Regions from separate parts of the Mesorhizobium sp. M1E.F.Ca.ET.045.02.1.1 genome, predicted to be linked through region 1. Evidence: predicted binding sites of a transcription regulator. Region 1 holds the regulator's gene; each other region holds the start of a gene.
What was found. Region 1 encodes LexA, which represses DNA repair genes until DNA is damaged. Its sites were predicted from a motif close to TGTTCNNNNTGTGTTCNG; they were not measured.
Positions count from the first base shown of each region.

Region 2: a site for LexA is predicted at 3,066-3,083, ahead of EJ070_RS11525 (helicase-related protein). Genes of this name have one in related genera too.
Region 3: a site for LexA is predicted at 1,887-1,904, ahead of EJ070_RS21400 (UvrD-helicase domain-containing protein). Genes of this name have one in related genera too.
Region 4: a site for LexA is predicted at 2,216-2,233, ahead of EJ070_RS08650 (YifB family Mg chelatase-like AAA ATPase). Genes of this name have one in related genera too.

Region 1 covers NZ_CP034447.1:5,370,272-5,375,196, reverse strand. The annotation lists gene EJ070_RS25860 (alpha/beta hydrolase) at 1-361, opposite strand, end outside; gene kynU (kynureninase) at 502-1,749, opposite strand; gene lexA (transcriptional repressor LexA) at 2,215-2,949, shown strand; partial or broken gene EJ070_RS25845 (ComEC/Rec2 family competence protein) at 2,933-4,925, opposite strand, start outside.
Region 2 covers NZ_CP034447.1:2,371,633-2,376,557, forward strand. The annotation lists gene EJ070_RS11525 (helicase-related protein) at 1-2,897, opposite strand, end outside; gene EJ070_RS11530 (beta-ketoacyl-ACP reductase) at 3,604-4,329, opposite strand; gene EJ070_RS11535 (acetyl-CoA C-acetyltransferase) at 4,443-4,925, opposite strand, start outside.
Region 3 covers NZ_CP034447.1:4,457,495-4,462,419, forward strand. The annotation lists gene EJ070_RS21400 (UvrD-helicase domain-containing protein) at 1-1,836, opposite strand, end outside; gene EJ070_RS21405 (glucose/quinate/shikimate family membrane-bound PQQ-dependent dehydrogenase) at 2,017-4,335, shown strand; gene EJ070_RS21410 (hypothetical protein) at 4,351-4,788, opposite strand.
Region 4 covers NZ_CP034447.1:1,831,803-1,836,727, forward strand. The annotation lists gene EJ070_RS08635 (peroxiredoxin-like family protein) at 1-200, opposite strand, end outside; gene EJ070_RS08640 (methyltransferase domain-containing protein) at 954-1,778, opposite strand; partial or broken gene EJ070_RS08645 (cyclic nucleotide-binding domain-containing protein) at 1,952-2,146, shown strand; gene EJ070_RS08650 (YifB family Mg chelatase-like AAA ATPase) at 2,328-3,857, shown strand.

The sequences.
Region 1 (4,925 bases):
CCACGATGCCGCTGATCCGCGCTTCGGGGCAAAGCGTGTAGGAGGGCATGGCAACCGCAAAGGATCTGCTGATCGCGCCGTTGGCCAGGTGCGACCAGCAACTCTTGTCCGACTCCATCCAGTAGCCGCCATGAATGAACACCACGAGCCCTTTCGGCGTTGCGCGCGGAAGAAAGAGATCGAACCGGTTGCGCGGCGCTTCGCCATACACGATGTCGAGCCGTGCACGGCCCTCGGCCAGAAGCCTTTCGCGAAACGCGCGCGCCGGCGCCTGCCAGGCCGCCGGCCAGCGGTCGCCGCCAGCGATGTTCGCCCCGTTGGCATAGGCATCGTCCCAATCCGTGATGCGATGATCGAGCACCGGCCCCTCCCAAACGCGTGGCTTTCGCCAGCAATGGCCGGCGCCGGATGCCGCGTCAATGCTTCCGACCGGAGACATTTTATGCCCGAAACAAGTTCCGGCTGGTGCGATCCGGCAAAACCGGCGCGAGTTGCCTCGTATCAGGTCACAGCGGTCTTGACGGCGAAGCGCGCGTCCCGCCAGGCACCGGTGCGCAGGATGTCTTCCAGCACCTGGACGGCATCCCAGACGTCGCGGTAGCCGACATAGAGCGGCGTGAAGCCGAAGCGGATGGTCGCCGGCGCGCGGAAATCGCCGATCACGCCGCGCTCGATCAATGCGCGCATAACCTGGTAGCCATGGGGATGAGCGAACGACACCTGGCTGCCGCGCTCGGCGCCGTCGCGCGGGCTTTCCAGTTCGAGGCCGAGGGCGCCGCACCTGGCTTCGACGAGGCGGATGAACAGATCCGTCAAGGCGATGCTCTTGCCGCGCACGGCATTCATGTCGACCTTGTCCCAAAGGTCGAGCGCTCCCTTCAGCGCCCGCATCGACAGCACGGGCTGTGTGCCGCACAGGAACCGCCGGATGCCGGTACCGGCGGCATAACCCTGTTCGAACGCGAAAGGCCGGGCGTGCCCCCACCAGCCGCTGAGCGGCTGGCGAATGTCGTCGTGATGGCGTTTGGCGCCATAGATGAAGGCCGGCGAGCCGGGCCCGCCATTGAGGTACTTGTAAGTGCAGCCAATTGCGAAATCGGCGTTCGAACCATCGAGATCCACCGGCAGGGCGCCTGCCGTGTGGCAGAGATCCCAGACGATCAGCGCGCCGGCCCGATGGGCCCTGCGTGTCAGGGCAGCCATGTCGCGCAACCGGCCGGACTTGTAGTTGACGTGATTGACCAGGATGACCGCGACACGCTCATCGATCAGGTCCTCGATCGTCGAGGCATCGACGCCCTCGAGCCGCAACACCGTGCCGGGCCGCGTGGAGGCCACCCCTTCCGCCATATAGAGGTCGGTCGGAAAGCTGTCGCCCTCGGCAACGATCACCGACCGGTCGGGCCGCATCGCGAGCGCCGCATGCAGGACCTTGTAGATGTTGATCGAAGTCGTGTCGCAGACGACGGTCTGGCCGGGCCCGGCGCCGATCAGGCGCCCAAGCCGGTCACCCAATTCGACAGGCATGTCGAACCAGCCGGCAGTGTTCCAGGCGCGGATGAGATCGTGCGCCCATTCGCCCGTCGCCGCCTTCTCGATCTCGTCGAAGACATCGGACGAAGCAGCACCCAGCGAATTGCCGTCGAGATATATCACCCCTGTCGGCAATGCGAAGCGGCGGCGCATCGAGCGTAGCGGATCGGCCGCATCCATCGCCTCGATTTCGGCGAGATCGGGAAGTGCGATCATGATCCTGTAGCCCCCATCGGTCATTCACGAATAGTGCGTCGACGGCCCGACATCAACCGTGCCTCACATGACTGGAATCGCTCGTGGCAGCGCCAACGCGGCATGCGATTTCCGCCGTGCGCGGTGTGAGGTCGTTGACGGTTTGGCTCCGTTTCGTTCACGGCCCGCGAGCTTTCCCGGCGTCGACGTCCTTCCGCATGCCATCATTCGCGCCGGTTATTCAACGCACGGAGGAGCAACGCGCAAGCACGTGGGCATCGGAAAAAACTGTAAGGAATTCAATGCCAGATCGCCGGTCCCGGTGCCCAAAAGCCGCATTTCGGCGTCTTTGCGGGCCGCGCTCTGGTTATCGCCGCGCTAACGCATTCATTAAACTTTAAACGGTTGCGGAACACAACTGGAACAGATAGTGTTTGTTCTGGGTTTGTTTTTCTGATTCTGGTTTCAAAACCCATGGGGGCCGCCATGCTGACGCGCAAACAACATGAACTCCTGATGTTCATCCACGAACGGCTCAAGGAAAGCGGCATTCCACCGTCTTTCGACGAGATGAAGGAAGCCCTCGACCTGGCCTCGAAGTCGGGCATTCATCGTCTGATCACGGCGCTGGAGGAGCGTGGCTTCATTCGCCGGCTGCCCAACCGGGCGCGCGCCCTGGAAGTGCTGCGCCTGCCCGATTCGATCGCGCCTGGCCTCAATGCGGCGAGGAAGTTTTCGCCGAGCGTCATTCAGGGGAGCCTGGGGCAAGGCGGTCTCGGCCGGCAGATCAAGCCCGCGGCGTCCTCGCGTACGCCCAGCAATGACGACGATGCCGCGTCGGCTGTGTCGATCCCGGTGATGGGCCGGATCGCGGCCGGCGTGCCGATCGACGCCATCCAGCATCAGACGCATACGATCACGGTCCCGCCGGACATGATCGCGGGCGGTGAGCATTATGCGCTGGAGGTCAAGGGCGACTCGATGATCGAGGCCGGCATCTTCGATGGCGACACGGTCATCATCCGCAATGCCAACACCGCGAGCCCGGGCGAGATCGTGGTGGCGCTGGTCGACGACGAGGAGGCGACGCTGAAGCGCTTCCGCCGCAAGGGCGCTTCGATTGCCCTCGAAGCCGCCAATCCGGCCTATGAGACTCGCATCTTCGGTCCGGATCGCGTCAAGGTTCAGGGCAAGCTCGTAGGGCTCATTCGCCGCTATTGAGTGGCTGTAGCGGCTTCGCATCGGTCTTTTCAGGCCGCTGGTAAGGCGCCAGCCCCCTTGCCTCGCGCGAATACCGTCGTTGCTCGTGCCAGGGCCGGTAAGGCTTTTCGACGGCATACTGGATGGCGGCGCGCGCCGTTGCCGATTGCGGATCGAAGAAGACGGCGGCGCTGCCGTCACGCGCGAGTTGGCGCTTGGTGACGACAAGGATGCGCGGATCGCGGCAAGGATTGTAGGCCGTGGCGTCGTCTATGACGATGAGGTCGGCGAAGCCGCAGGCCGGCCTGGCGCTGTTGCGATTTTCCGCCAGCGCGACAATCGCGCCGGACGGGTGCCGGCCGATGCAGAGGTCTCCCGTGCAGTAAAAAGGCGACCCTGGCGGCAGGTCGACGGGATCGGCGATGTCCAGCGCGCCCTTGGCGAATGTCTCCGGCGGCACGATCGTTTCAGCCTTCAGCGCGCGTTTCCAGTTGTCGGTGGTGAACTCGTTGGAACGGTCACGATTGACAGCGAGCTCGCCGCCGCCGATCGGCATCGCCACCAGATGCGCGTCCTCCGAGATCAGCACATCCGGCGTGCGGACATGCGGGATGGTCAGCACGCCGGCCAGCGCGAAGGGAACGGCCACCAGCCTGAGCCAGGTGGTGGCCATGGTCGCGATGACAAGCGCGACCGTCACCAGCAGCACCGACTGGATCGAGATCAGCCCCACGGCATCGACTGGCGAGCGTTCCGAAATCCACGCCGAGATCGCGATCATCGCCGCCCTTGCCCATCACATAGAGAAACGGACCGTCGAGGCCGAATGGCATGGTCAACGCGCTCAGGACGGCGAACGGCATGACGATCAACGAGACGATGGGCATAACCGCCAGATTGGCCAGCAGGCTGAGCGGCGACACCCGCTGAAAATGCCAGATCGCAAACAATATCGTTGCGCTTCCGGCGATCAGCGACGTCACGGCAGCGCCACCCAACCCAACCGCCAGCCTTCGCAATAGGAACCGCGGAAACGACCGTTTTGCAGGGGGTGTCCTCACCTTGTCGGCGCGGTAATCGGCCCAGCCGGCATAGGCGCCGACCAGGGCAGCGGTGGCTGCGAACGACATCTGGAAGCTCGGGCCGACCACTTCATGCGGCGACACCAGGATGACGGCGATGGCCGAAATCGCCAGATTGCGCATCGTCAGGGCCGCGCGGTCGAACAGCACGGCGATCAACATGACCGCGAGCATGATGAAACTCCGCTCGGCGGCGACCACGAGGCCGGAGATGACGAGATAGGCGGCGATCGACACCAAGGCGATTGCCGCGGCGTATTTCTTCACCGGGCGGCGCGAGGAAAAATCCGGAAACAGCGCGAAGGCGCCGCGCAACAGAAGCATGATCGTGCCCGCGACAAGCGCCATGTGCAGGCCGGAGATCGAGATGATGTGATAGATGCCTGTCCGCCGCATCGACTCGTTGATGTCTTCGGGAATACCGGCCCGAATGCCGACGATCAGCGCCGCGGCGATCTCGCCTTCGGGACCGCCGACGGTGCTTCTGATGTGATCGGCAATGTTTTCGCGCGCGTTCTCGATGGCCGAAGCCATGCCGGTTCCGAACGGTGGCCCGGTGGCCGAGACGACTTTCGGATCGCCGAGGAAAAAGCCGCTGGCGCCAATGCCGGAAAAATAGCTGTCGAAAGAAAAATCATAACTGTCCGGCCGGACCGGCCCGGTCGGCGGCAGCAACCGGGCATAGCCCGTCACCAGCGATCCAACCTTCATGTCTGAGGGTATCGCGCGCGCCGAGAGCCTGACGCGATCCGGCGCGTAGCGAAGTTTTGGATGCGCGGTCGAGACAAGATCGATGGTCAGGCGCACTCGGCCATTGGCCATTTCTTCGGCGATGACGACGCGGCCGGTCAGCCGCGTCTGGATTTCGGAGCCGAGCATCGGCGTTACGGCCCGCCATGTCTCGGCCTTCGCGGC
Region 2 (4,925 bases), 3.0 Mb from region 1:
TCCCCCTCGTGGGGAGGGTGGGCGCGCAGCGCCGGGGCGGGGGGAGCGCCGGCGCCGTCAGCACTATCTGCATCGCCGGCGCTTTCACCCCCACCCGCGTCGCTTCGCGCCGCGACCTCCCCCATCGAGGGGGAGGTGGGAGCCTCAGCCGCCATCGGCTCTGTCGCGGTTACGGCTTCTTCGACAGTCTCGGTTTGAGGCTGCTCTTCCGACACCGGCTCTACGCCAATCTCTGCGGCGGGCTCTGTCCCGGCGTCTGCCACCGCTTCCGTGGTTTGCGCTTCGTCTGCCGTTTCCGAAACCTCGGCAGTCGATGCTTCGGCAACGGCATCGGCGGTTGCCTTCGCCGCCTGAGCCGCCTCGTCCGCCGCCAGCTTCGCTGCGGCGGCCTCACGGACGGCGTTGTCCTGCGCCTCGAGCTTGGCCTTCACCTCGGCGGCCGGCTTTGGCTCGGCGCGATAGCCGAGGCCTTTGAGGATCTCTTCCATGTCGTCGGCGGTGGCGCCGAGGATCGACATCATCGGCGGCGTCACCATGAAGGCGTGGCCGTCATAGGCGCCGTCCGGGCGCTGGCCGAGGCCGGGCTTCCAGTTGGTCGCCGGGCGGATGAGGTCGGCCAGCCGCTCCAGTATGTCGACGCGCACGGCGCGGCGCCCCAGATTGCGATAGCCGGCGAGCTTGTAGAAGGTCTTGTCGAAGGCCACGTCGATGACCACCGAGGTGCGGCCCGAAGCCAACGCGTGGACCACGTCGCCGAAGCCGGGCTTGTCCTTGCCGTCGTTCTTCAGCGCCCAGAGCAACGTCACCAGCCCGGCCGGCGCCGGCTTGATCAACGCCGGCACAAAGACATGGTAGGCGCCGAAGCGCACACCGAGGCGACGCAGCGCTGCGCGGCCTTCCTGGTCGAGCGACTTCATTTCCTCGGCGATGTCGCGGCGGTTGATGAGGCCGAAATGCTCGACGAGCTGGAAGGCGATGCCGCGGGCGATGCCTGCGAGCTGCTCGGCATTCTTCAGATCGACCAACGGCTTCAGCAGCGTTTCGATCTGGAAGTTGACGAAACGCTCGGCGCGGGCCGCGACCTTGTCGCGTGCCGGTCCGGTGAGCTGCTCGTCGGCAAGCAGCACAAGGCGCGGCTTCAATGCCTCGTCGCCGGCCACCAGCGTCCCGATCGGGGCACCGATCCAGCGCAGGATGCCGTCCGAGCCCAACGCCAGATCGCCGTTGGAGCAGGCGGCGAAGCGTTCGGCGCGTGCCTCGAACTCCGCGCTGAGCGCCTTCTGGGCAGCAGTGCGCACCGCCTTGGCGTCTTCGCCGCCGGCGCTCTGGTCGGCGGTGAAGCGGAAACCCTGCAACTCGCCGACATGATGGCCTTCGACGAGGACGGTTCCGGTAGGGCTGATTTCGGCTTCAGGCATGGTATTTTCTCTAAGGCGCCGCATGAGGACGGAAGTCCTGCGGTCTACGAAGCGTTTCGTCAACCGCTCATGCAGCGCATCCGACAATCTGTCTTCGATTTCGCGCGTCTTTTCCTGCCAGTGTGCCTGATCGGCCAGCCAGCCCGGTCGGTTGGAGACGAAGGTCCAGGTGCGGATCTGGGCAATCCGGTGCGACAACGTGTCGATGTCGCCATCCGTCGTGTCGGCCCGCCGCACCTGCTCGGCCATGTAATTTTCGTCGACATGGCCATGGCGCGCAAGGTCCAGGTAGATCGAGGCGACAAGGTCGGCATGCTGGGCGGGCGCGATCTTGCGATAGTCCGGCAGCGCGCAGGCTTCCCAGAGCAGCGCCACGCGCTCCCTGCCGGTGGCGAGCGCCCTGATGCCCTCGTCGCGCGACAGATGCTCAAGCGCCTGGGCATCGACCGCCGGCAATGCCCGGGTCAGCCCTTCGACCGGCGCGTTGGTTTCGATCGAGCGCTTCAACGCGTCCAGGCCGGAGAAATCGAAATCGGCGGTGCGCCACTGCAGCACCTTCACCGGGTCGAAATCGTGCCCCTCGATCTTCTCGACCAGACCCTCGTCGAGCGGATCGACCTGGCCGGTGACGCCGAAGGTACCGTCGCGCAGATGCCGGCCGGCGCGGCCGGCGATCTGGCCGAGCTCGGCGGCGGTCAAATTGCGGTACTGGTAGCCGTCGAACTTGCGGTTCTGGGCGAAGGCGACGTGCTCGAGGTCGAGGTTCAGCCCCATGCCTATGGCGTCGGTGGCAACGAGATAGTCGACGTCACCCGACTGGAAGATCTCCACCTGGGCATTGCGGGTGCGGGGCGAGAGAGCGCCGAGCACGACGGCAGCACCGCCCTGCTGGCGGCGGATCAGCTCGGCGATCGCGTAGACCTCGTCGGCGGAGAAAGCGACGATCGCCGTGCGTCGCGGCAGGCGGGTGAGCTTCTTCGATCCGGCATAGGCAAGGTGCGACAGCCGCGGCCGCGTCACAACCGACACGCCCTTCAGCAGCTTCTGGAGGATGCCGTGCATGGTGGCGGCGCCCAAAAGCAGCGTCTCCTGGCGGCCGCGCAGATGCAGGATCCGGTCGGTGAAGATATGGCCGCGCTCGAGATCGCCGGCGAGCTGCACCTCGTCGATGGCGACGAAGGCCGCATCGGTCTCGCGCGGCATCGCCTCGACGGTGCAGACCGAATATTTCGCGCCCGCGGGGACGATCTTCTCCTCGCCGGTGACCAGCGCCACCTTGTTGGCGCCGACCTTCTCGCAGACGCGGCCATAGACCTCGCGGGCAAGCAGTCTGAGCGGCAGGCCGATGACGCCGGTCTCGTGCGCCACCATGCGCTCGATGGCGAGATGGGTCTTGCCGGTGTTGGTAGGCCCAAGCACAGCCGTCACGTCGCGGCCCGAAAGGATCAACGGCTGGGTGTGTTTGGGCTGGATATTCATCGGCTCGGAAATTTAAGTCTTTCTGCCGCTTGTTGTCGGGAACGCAGCGATGCCGCCGCGTGTGACAGGCGACACATAGGGATTTCAGGCGCGAAGCGAAAGTGGAATGTTTCCCTTACAGACCACACTCCGACAGGCAGGGGTCAAAATCCGCTGTCGATTAACCGTTGGAACGAGTCTGGAACGAATCGGCGACGAATCGCTGACTCGTCCTGATTCAGGTTTTGTTCACGGCTATATGTGGATTTTTTGACGATGAGTCTCACCACATGCTGAATCCCGGAGTTGGCCCGTTTCATGCTTGCCTCAGCCGTGCCTTGAAGGGTCGTTAACCTTTGCCGGCGAACGGTCAGGACTATCTGAATGCGGTCGCCAAGATTATGAAATTGTTGATCTTTCCTAATCGGCGTTAATCACTTCCGAACCGTTTCCGGCTCTTCGCGTTAACTTTTCGACCAAAGCCGGAACGAATCGGCGACGAATCAGCGATCTGCGAGTTTTCCCGGTTTGTTCACGCCTAGATATGGTGTCGTCCACAGCTTGCGCACCGAAAATTCACAGCTTGTGAACGAGGTTTCGCACAGGGCACGGCGAGGCCGTTAACCTTTGCGTGCCGAATTGAGGCAAGGTGTCGTGTCGGCGATGGACGACGCAGAAAGAAAAAGGCGGCCCGAGCGTTCAGGCCGCCCCGCAACCGGGACAAGCCTCAGGCGAAATACTGCCCGCCATTGGCGGTGATCGTCGAGCCGGTGATGAAGCCGGCCTCGTCCGAGGCCAGGAAGACGACGCAGCGCGCGATTTCTTCCGGCTCGCCGAGGCGACCGACCGGGATCTGCGGGATGATGCGTTCGTTGAGCACCTTCTCGTCGATGGCCTTGACCATCTCCGTGGCGATGTAGCCGGGGCAGATGACGTTGACGGTAATGCCCGCGCGCGCGCCTTCCTGGGCCAGCGCTTTCGAGAAGCCGATGTCGCCGGCCTTCGACGCCGAATAGTTGGCCTGGCCGGCCTGACCCTTCTGGCCGTTGATCGAGGAGATGGTGATGATGCGGCCGAACTTGCGGTCGCGCATGCCGCCCCACAGCGGATGCGTCATGTTGAAGACGCCGGAGAGGTTGGTATCGATGACTTCCTTCCACTGCTCGCGCGTCATCTTGTGGAACATGGCGTCGCGGGTGATGCCGGCATTGTTGACCAGCACTGACACCGGGCCGAGATCGGCCTCCACCTTTGCGATGCCGGCGGCGCAGGCGTCGTAGTCGGCGACCGACCATTTGTAGACCGGGATGCCGGTCTCTGCCTTGAACTTCGCGGCGGCCTCGTCATTGCCGGCATAGTTGGCGGCCACCGAATAGCCGGCACTCTTCAGCGCCACCGATATCGCCGCACCGATGCCGCGCGATCCGCCCGTGACGATTGCTACCTTGGACATGAGGTTCCTCCCTTTTTGTCGCTGAAGCGAATAGAGAGTAGCGAATAGGGATTTGGTGTCCCATCGCGCCGACGCCGTTCTTCTCTATTCGCTACTCCCTATTCGCTATTCGCTCAGAGCGCTTCGACGCACAGGGCGACGCCCATGCCGCCGCCGATGCAAAGCGTCGCGAGACCCTTCTTTGCGCCGCGCCGGCGCATTTCATGGACCAGCGTGTTGAAGATGCGGGCGCCTGAGGCGCCGATCGGATGGCCGATGGCGATGGCGCCGCCATTGACGTTGACGATCGACGGATCCCAGCCCATGCCCTTGTTGACGGCGCAGGCCTGCGCGGCGAAGGCCTCATTGGCCTCCACGAGGTCGAGATCCTTGACCGACCAGCCGGCCTTCTCCAGCGCCCTCTTCGAGGCCGGGATCGGGCCCGTGCCCATGATCGCCGGATCGACGCCTGCTGTCGCCCAGGAAGCAATGCGGACGAGCGGGGTGATGCCACGCCTGGCGGCCTCAGCCTCCGTCATCAGCAGCGCCCCGGCGGCGCCGTCATTGATGCCGGATGCGTTGGCGGCGGTGACCGTGCCGTCCTTGTCGAAGGCCGG
Region 3 (4,925 bases), 910 kb from region 1:
CAGCTCCTTGAGGTTCTCCAGCCGCCCGGGCGCTTCCGCCGAGCGGTCGTTCTTCCACATGTCGGTGTAGCCGCTCTCCTCGAGAATGGTCTCGGCGAGCTCGGTGTGCGGCTTGGTCTCCAGCGCCTTCTGCCAGCGCTCGAAATTGGCCGCGACCTCGCGGAGCGCTGCGCGCGGCTTCGGCTTCAACTCGTCGCTTTCGGCAAGCGTCGCGGCGGCCTCCAGCATCGGGATGCGTAATGTCCGCGCCGTGTCGTGGATCTGGCGGATGGTGGCTTCGCCCAGCCCGCGCTTCGGCACGTTGACGATGCGCTCGAAGGCAAGGTCGTCGCCGCTGTTGGCAACGACGCGGAAGAAGGCCAGCGCATCGCGGATTTCCATCCGCTCGTAGAAACGCGGACCGCCGATGACGCGATAGTTGAGCCCAAGCGTGATGAAACGGTCTTCGAAGGAACGCATCTGGAACGACGCGCGCACCAAGATCGCCATGTCGTTCAGATTGTGCTTCTGGCGCTGGTAGGCCTCGATCGTCTCGCCGATAGCGCGAGCTTCTTCTTCCGAGTCCCAGGCGGCATGGACATGCACCTTATCGTCCTCGGGATCGTCGCGGTCGGTGAACAGCGTCTTGCCGAAGCGGCCTTCATTGTAGGCGATGAGGTGCGAGGCCGCGCCCAGGATGTGGGCGGTCGAGCGGTAGTTGCGCTCCAGCCGGATGATGGTGGCGCCCGGGAAATCCTTGTCGAAGCGCAGGATGTTGTCGACCTCGGCGCCGCGCCAGCCATAGATCGACTGGTCGTCGTCGCCGACGCAGCAGATGTTTACGGTGGATGCGCGCCGGTTTCCCTCCCCCTTGAGGGGAGGGTGGCCGGGCGAAGCCCGGTCGGGTGGGGGCCTCGCGGCAGTGCTCGACGCTCTGGTGTTTGGTGACTGGGCGGTGCCTTCTGCGGCGACCCCCTCCGCCCGCTTCGCGGGCACCTCCCCCTCAAGGGGGGAGGACTGCGGCCGCTGCGCCAGCAGCCGCAGCCACATATACTGCGCGGTGTTGGTGTCCTGGTACTCGTCGACCAGGATGTATTTGAACTTGCGGTGATAGTCCTTCAGCACGTCCGGATAGGCGCGGAAGATGCGGATCGGGTGATAGAGCAGGTCGCCGAAGTCGCAGGCGTTCAGCGTCTGCAGCCGCTCCTGATAGGCCTTGTAGAGCTGGCGGCCCTTGCCGTTGCCGAAGCTGCGCGCGTCGCCTTCCGGAATCTCGTCGGGGCCGAGGCCCTTGTTCTTCCAGTTGTCGATCATCTGGGCGAACTGCTTGGCCGGCCAGCGCTTGTCGTCCAGCCCTTCGGCCTGGATCAGCTGCTTGATCAGCCGCACCACGTCGTCGGTGTCGAGGATGGTGAAATCGGATTTCAGCCCGGCAAGCTCGGCATGTCTGCGAAGCAGCTTCACTCCAATCGAGTGGAAGGTGCCGAGCCACGGCATGCCCTCGACATTGCCTTCGCCGATCAGCAAGCCGATGCGCTGCTTCATCTCGCGCGCGGCCTTGTTGGTGAAGGTCACGGCGAGGATCTGCGAGGGGAAAGCCCTGCCGGTGGCAAGGATATGGGCGATGCGGGTGGTCAAGACCCGCGTCTTGCCGGTGCCGGCGCCGGCCAGAACCAGAACCGGGCCTTCGGTGGTTTCCACCGCCAGCCGTTGCTCGGGATTGAGGCCCTTCAGATAGTCGGGCGCGCTGTTTTGAGCGCTGCGGGCGGCCATGGCGCGCGCGGCAATGCCGGACGGGGCCGCGGGCCGCGCATTCGGTTCGTCAAAGAAGGGCATGTCTTCCGAAAACCCGGACATCGCCCCGAATGTAGTGATTCGGCAGCGAAAGGCCAGAAGCGTCTACGTTTTGTTCCATTTTTGCGCTGCTCTGGTTCGCTTGACAGGCGCGGCCGGGGAGGGAAAGCTGCCGGCAGGGCAGGGACGGCACGCCGTTGCCTGAGAGGCGCCGCGCGGCGCAACAGTCGAAGGAGTATCATCTTGGCTGTCACCATCACCTCCCTCGTCCTCTTCCTCATCGGCATGGTTCTCGGCGGCGGCGGCGTCTGGTTGGTCTCGCTGGGCGGCAGCTGGTACTACGTGATTGCCGGCCTTGCTTTCCTGATCACCGCCTTTCTTGTCTTCCGCCGCAAGTCGACATCGTTATGGCTCTACGCGGCGTTCGTGATCGCCACGCTGTGCTGGGCTGTCTGGGAGATCGGCTTCGACTGGTGGCAGCTCGCTCCGCGCGGCGGCGTCATCGTGCTTATCGCGCTGTGGCTGCTGACGCCGTGGGCACGCCGCGGGTTCGCTGGTCCTGACGGGCGGGCGCCGTTGATCCTGGCGGTGTTGGCCTCGCTTGCGGTCGCGGGGTACTCGATGACGGCCGACCCCAAGGACATCGGCGGCACGCTGGGTTCCGACAAGGTGGCGCCGACGGCCAATCTCGGCGGCGACATGCAGGCCGGCGAATGGCATTTTTACGGCCGCACGCCGTTCGGCCAGCGCTACTCGCCGCTCGACCAGATCACGCCGGACAATGTCGCAAGGCTGCAGCCGGCCTGGACCTATCGCACCGGCGATGTGAAAGGTCCCGACGATATCGGCGAGACGACCTATCAGGTGACGCCGCTGAAAGTTGGCGATGCGCTCTTCATCTGCACGCCGCACAACTTCGCCATCGCCATCGATGCCGCGACCGGCAAGGAGAAGTGGCGCTATGATCCGAAGATCAAGCTGGACCCCGACCGCCAGCATCAGACCTGCCGCGGTGTTTCCTATTACGCCGATGCCAAGATCGCGGCCGGACAACCATGCGCCGCGCGTGTCTATCTGCCGACGTCCGACGCGCGTCTGATCGCGCTCGATGCCGCGAACGGCCAGGTATGTCCGTCCTTTGCCGAAGGCGGGACGCTGAACCTGCTCGCCAACATGCCCTATCCGAAGTCGGGCTACTATTATTCGACCTCGGCGCCGCTGATCGTCGCCGGCAAGATCATCGTCGGCGGCGCGGTCAACGACAATTATTCGACCGAGGAGCCTTCGGGCGTCATTCGCGCCTACGACGCCGGCACTGGCGCGCTGTTGTGGAATTGGGATTCCGGCAATCCGGACCAGACGACGCCGCTGCCTGCGGGGCAAAAATACACGAACAACTCGCCGAACATGTGGTCGACGGCGAGCGCCGACGAGAAGCTCGGCCTGCTCTATGTGCCGCTCGGCAACCAAACGCCGGACCAGCTCGGCATGGGCCGCAGCGCCAATGTCGAGAAATTCTCCTCCTCGATCACCGCGCTCGACCTCAACACCGGGCAATTGCGCTGGGTTCGCCAGCTGGTGCATCACGATCTGTGGGACATGGACGTGCCGGCCCAACCGACGCTGGTCGACATCACCTCGGTCAACGGCACGGTCGTGCCGGCACTGGTCGGGCCGACCAAGCAGGGCGACCTCTATATGCTCGACCGGAGCACCGGAGAGCCGATCATCCCGGTGAAGGAAATGCCGGCGCCGGGTGGCGCGATCGAAGGCGACCATGCCTCGCCGACACAGCCGGAATCGGACCTGTCTTTCAATCCCAAGCCGCTGACCGGCGCCGACATGTGGGGCGTCACCATGTTCGACCAGCTGGCGTGCCGGATCGAGCTCAGGAAGCTGCGCTATGAGGGGCGCTATACGCCGCCCTCGCTGCAGGGATCGCTGATCTATCCCGGCAATTTCGGCGTCTTCAACTGGGGCGGCGTCGCGGTCGACCCGGTGCGGCAGGTGATGTTCGGCATGCCGACCTATCTCGCCTTCACGTCCAAGCTCATTCCGCGCGCTGACGTGCCGCCGCCGGGCGACAACACCAAAGGCAGCGAACAGGGGCTCAACCGCAACGAGGGCGCGCCTTACGCGGTGGTGATGGGACCGTTCCTGTCGCCGCTCGGCATTCCCTGCCAGGCGCCGCCCTGGGGCTATGTCGCCGGCGTCGATCTCAGGACGGGAACTATCGCCTACAAGCATCGCAACGGCACCGTCTACGACATGACGCCGCTGCCGCTGCCGTTCAAGGTCGGCGTGCCGGGCATTGGCGGGCCGATGGTCACCGCCGGCGGGGTCGCCTTCCTGGGCGCCGCGGTCGACGATTATCTGCGCGCCTACGATCTCACCACCGGCAGGCAGCTCTGGCGGGCAAGGCTGCCCGCGGGAGGGCAGTCGACGCCGATGACCTACACGGTCGCCGACGGCCGCCAGTTCGTCGTCATCGTCGCCGGCGGTCACGGCTCGGTCGGCACCAAGCCGGGCGACTACGTGATGGCCTACACGCTGCCGAAGTAAGGCGCCGGGTTAAGCTCAAAGGCCAAGGTGGCTCCTCAGGCTGGGCACTTGACCGAGCACCTGGTTGGTGAGGTCGGGGCCGGCAGCCGCTTCGGCCTGCTTGATCAAAGTCTCGCCGGCCTGCCGGATCTGCGCCATGTCGAGGCCGGACTCTTTCAGTGCCGCGACGCCGTTGATCAATGCGCCTGCCTTTTCGCCGAGCACGCCGCCCAACGCTCCCTGCAGCGAAGACAGCAAGCCGCCACCCGAACCAGCTGCGGCGCCGGCGGCCATCACATCGTATTTCTGGGCCAGCGCATCGGCGCCCGGGATCTGATCGAAGAAGGACGAAACGCTGGTGCCTTCAGCTTCGTGCTCGAGCACGGAGAAGATGGTGCCGACGACCTTCTCGGTGGTTGGCTGGTCGAGCCCCGCCTTCTGCGAAACGGAGTTGACGATATCCTGAACGTTCATGGCATTCCCCTTTTCGTCGTCTGGATCGGGCGCGACCGTATCGACAGCTTCCCTTCCTAATGTGACAGCACCATCAAGGCTTTCGGAAATGACCAAAACGTGATGACCCGCCTTGGCGGTATCCGCCGCGAGGGAAG
Region 4 (4,925 bases), 3.5 Mb from region 1:
GCCGGATTGAGTTGCGCCATGGCCGCGACGTGACGGCGGCAGAACGGACAGTGCAGACCGCGAAACAAACCGATCAACAACGGGCTACGGCCTCGAAAATCATTGAGCGCAATCTTGCCTTCGCGCGAGATAGCATCGAGCACTATATTGGGCGCTGGGTCGCCCGGCTGCAGTGGGCGGTCAACACTACACATGGACATGGACAAACTCCTCGCCCAAGCTCAGTCGGCAAAAGGCAGCAACACTACATTTCGGGTTGGGCCCGTGCTGGGCGCAAACTCCCGCGCCAGAGCAAACAGCGTTCGGCCTCTGCCATATTGCCGAGGTCAAGATTGCAAGCCCATCATAGCACGGAAAAAGCATCTGCGGCTCACGCGTATCGCGAGCCGTCTCGGGCGCCGCGGCAAACAGTGGTCGTCTCATCCGTGCCATGGGACGACCACAGCGGCGAGACCGACAGGATCTTTCAGATGCGCGTTCTAACGGTGCTCAACGTCTTGAAACTTGGGCGGCTTCGATGTGGCCGGAGCCAATGTGGCGAATGAATTTCACTCCGTAGCACTCCCGAATTGTTGTTCTGAAGGTCAGGTTCCGAAGCTTGTTTTTTGACGCTGAAGTCTGCGGCGACTAGGGTCGTCAACGGATCGTATCACGACACTTGCGAGGCTGGCCGGCAATGTCGGGAGCTGGCGCGACCTGCTCGTTCTGGCAGATGAGCCAACGGCACCTTTCCCCCCACCCATTGCTGCCCTTCCTGGGCCGTTTCTCCTTCCCGAAACCCGACGTCGAGCGCAACCAGCGCTCCTGACCCGAACCGGTCATAGACTACGACGAGGGCGATCGAGACGCGGGGATTTGCCGCCCGCAGCTTAGCGATTGCATCGCGTGCGGTCGATCCCGACCGTCGGGAGGAACCGAGCGTCTTAGCGATGCTCGCGCCGCAACGACAGCTGCTATCTGCGAGCGACCAGGACGTGAGCCTCTTGGGGGAACGTCAACTCCCCTCCACTTGAATAGATTGCCAGCGAGGAACTTAGATCACCCGTGATCGCTGTGATTACTGCGTCGCGATGTCCGGCATCCATTCCGCTCACCAGTCCAGCCTGGGGAGTTGCTGCTAGCTGTAGTCGCACGTATTCCTTTGGCGAGGGGAATCGGATGTTCTGGGTAATCGTGTGGACGGTCACATGGCGAAAGCCCGTGCCAGCCACCAGTCGGTAAAGCTCGTCAGCATCGGCGAGTGAATGCTCGGACCGTTTGGTTGCCGAAGCGCCTGGACCGAGATGTCGGTCCAAGGCATCTGCCAGAGCCTTCGCCGCAGGAGTGTGGTCAATAGCGCTGAAAACGCTTAAGGCCAGTCGGCCGTTAGGCACCAGCACCCGGAACATTTCACGTAGCGCACCCGATCGGTCCGGGAAAAACTGCAGTCCGAGCTGGCAAAGAACGAGATCGAAGGTGGAGTCAGTGAACGGCATTTCGAGCGCGCTTCCTTCGCACCAGTCAATACGCGGTCCAGCGCCTGTCGGGAGCGATCGAGCAACGGCAAGCATGCCCGTATTGATGTCGAGGCCGACGACCTGCCCCCCTCCCATACGCTCGGCCGCGACGCGTGCCACCACGCCGGTGCCGCAGGCGAGGTCCAGAACCCGCTCACCAGATTGAGGCGCAGCACGATCCACTAGGTCGGCGGCCCACAGGGCGGTAATTGCCGGGACCAAGTAACGCTCGTAGAGTTCCGCGCCGCTGCCTTCCAGCTGCCACTGCTCCTGCTGGGCCATAGAGTCCCTCCCGCACAACCAGCCGCTCGGGCAACGGGCCCGACCAGAGCTTTAAACAGCAATCATAAAGCGCGTGTATGTCAACCAGCAACCAGTGTGGAAACAGAGCAGATCGATGGAAGGTCCGCTCCCCCACCCTAACGAGACCTCTACTCCTGTCTCAGCGAATGTCCCCCGGCGCCTTCTTCGGCGAGATAGCGCTGATCAGCGGCGAACCGCGTATCGCGACCGTCAGCGCCGCAACGGCGGTCTCACTCCTGTCGCTGCACTCGGCGGATTTCCAGATGCTGTGCGGCAGCAGCCCGGAGATCGCGGAAATCATCCGCAAGACCGCGCTCGAGCGGCGCGGCGCATCGCCGACGGCTTGACCGTACTGCAGTCCCGGACGGTAGTGGCGTATCATCGCGGCCCAGGATCGTCGCCAGACGGCGTTCCTCTGTTCCCGTAATGTTCTTGCCTAAATCCAAAATCTATGGTTGTCTGACCTGACCTTGCTCGCGGGCTGATCGCAAATCCGCGCGCGAGCCGGCATCCGGGGGCTTGAGAAACATGGTGGCGCGGGTTCGCACGGTGGCTTTCCAGGGCATCGAGGCCGTGCCGGTCGATGTCCAGGTGATGATCGCGCCGGGCAAGGTCGGCATGCAGATCGTCGGCCTGCCGGACAAGGCGGTGGCCGAAAGCCGCGAGCGCGTGCAGGCGGCACTCCATGCATCGGGCCTGTCGATGCCTTCGAAGAAGGTGACGGTGAACCTCGCGCCGGCCGACCTGCCTAAGGAAGGCAGCCACTACGACCTGCCGATCGCGCTCGGCCTGATGGCGGCGCTCGGCGCCGTTCCGGGCGACATGCTGGCCGGCTATGTCGTGCTCGGCGAACTTTCGCTCGACGGCACCATCGCGGCCGTGGCCGGCGCGCTGCCGGCGGCGATCGGCGCCAATGCCGAAGGCAAGGGGCTGATCTGCCCCTTCGCCTGCGGGCCGGAAGCGGCCTGGGCCGGCAAGGATTTTGACATCCTGGCGCCGCGCAGCCTGATCGCCATCGCCAATCATTTCCGCGGCACGCAGGTGCTGTCGCGCCCCGAGGCCGGCATCCAGCTCGCGGCGCGCGACCTGCCGGACCTCGCCGACATCAAGGGCCAGGAAAGCGCCAAGCGGGCACTCGAAGTGGCGGCCGCCGGCGGGCACAATCTTTTGATGGTCGGGCCGCCCGGCTCGGGCAAGTCGATGCTGGCGCAGCGGCTGCCCTCGATCCTGCCGCCGCTGGCGCCGAAGGAGCTGCTGGAAGTCTCGATGATCGCTTCCGTGGCCGGCGAGCTCGGCGAAGGCAAGCTCACCGACCGGCGGCCGTTCCGCGCTCCGCATCACTCCGCCTCGATGGCGGCGAGGGTCGGCGGCGGGTTAAGGGTCCGGCCAGGCGAGGTGTCGCTTGCCCATCACGGCGTGCTGTTCCTCGACGAATTCCCGGAATTCACGCCGCAGACGCTGGATGCGCTGCGCCAGCCGCTGGAGACCGGCGACTGCGTGATCGCACGCGCCAACCACCGCGTCACCTACCCGGCGCGCATCCAGCTGGTGGCGGCGATGAACCCGTGCCGCTGCGGCATGTCGGGCGAGCCCGGCTATCGCTGCCTGCGCGGCGAGCGCTGCCGCACCGAGTACCAGGCGCGCATCTCCGGCCCGCTGCTCGACCGCATCGACCTTCGGATTGAGGTGCCGGCGGTCTCCGCTAGCGACCTGATCCGGCCGGACAAGGCCGAAACGAGCGCCTCGGTGGCGCAGCGCGTGGCCCGCGCCCGCACCATCCAGCGCGAGCGCCTGGAAAGGCTGAGTGCTGCGGCCACCACCAACGCGCATTGCCCGCCTGCGATCATCGAGGAGATCGCCAGGCCCGATGGCGCCGGACTGGCGCTGCTTAAGGACGCCAGCGAGAAGCTCGCCTTTTCGGCGCGGGCCTATCACCGCGTGCTGAAGGTAGCACGTACGCTGGCCGACCTCGACGCCAGCGAAACGGTCGGCCGCATCCATCTCGCCGAAGCGATTTCCTACCGCATGAATGCGGAGCGGATGGCGCAGGCGGCGTAGATTTCAGCATTTTCCGTACAGCTTTTCGGCGCCACCCAAGCCATCGGAATACCTGAGCTATTCTCTGTTCGTCAGGATGGAATGAAATGCTTCTGGCATTCGGGACGAGTGTCTCTGGGAGCACATGGCCTCGGGCGGGGCTGCGGAACCTGCCTGAAATCATGCGGCTCGAATTTCACTGTTATTGTATTGCCAGTAGTACCCTTGAATTCACCGCCTGCGGTGAGAGCGATGGGAGCTAGACCCACACTCACCTTGCCATTGACATCCTTAACGACATTGATCGACATTTTGAACGTATTGGCGTCGGTAGATCCCTGCTTCAACTTCAGGCATACATCGCTGGCATCATCGCCACTCTGCAGAGCAGCGCTCCACAAGTTAACCATTGCTCTGGCTATCGGAGCCTTTTCGAGGGCGCCTGGTTGATAGTCCACCGGTTTGCTGCTGAGTGAGACCTCCTCTTGCACAAGGAGCGTTTGGCTGTCGGTTGTCACCTGGCTTGCCCCCAAATTACCTCCAACGGTTCCCCCACCTATTGGCATAGGGCTTACAACAGCACCGGCGCTTACAGTGCCCTCTGATGTTGAAAGCAATTCCATTTGACAGAAACTATATCAAATCCAATTAGGCCGTTGCCGCAAACCTTAGCTCGTGAGTTGGCTAGCACTGCAGGATACCCCAAAGACGACCTCTGGTATGCTGTATAAACTCCTATTTGACGTTTTACCTCGGCAACAACTTTATATACGTCAGACTGGCTGATTGGTTTTAACTTTTCAAACTGCGTTGAAACACAACCTTCTATAAACAAAAAAGCAACTACCGCAATTATGCCTAAGTTGCGCATAGCAATCCCCCTCGCTACAATTCCCCAATTGAAATTTCTGCTCCTCTTTCGTTAACTTATCAACTAAATAAGACTCAAAGTGCCCACGCTGGCCGACCTCGACGCCAGCGAAACGGTCGGCCGCATCCATCTCGCCGAAGCGATTTCCTACCGCATGAGCGCAGAGCGGATGGCGCAGGCGGCGTAGTCACAAGGAACCCGCAAGCGCGCCGGGTCCG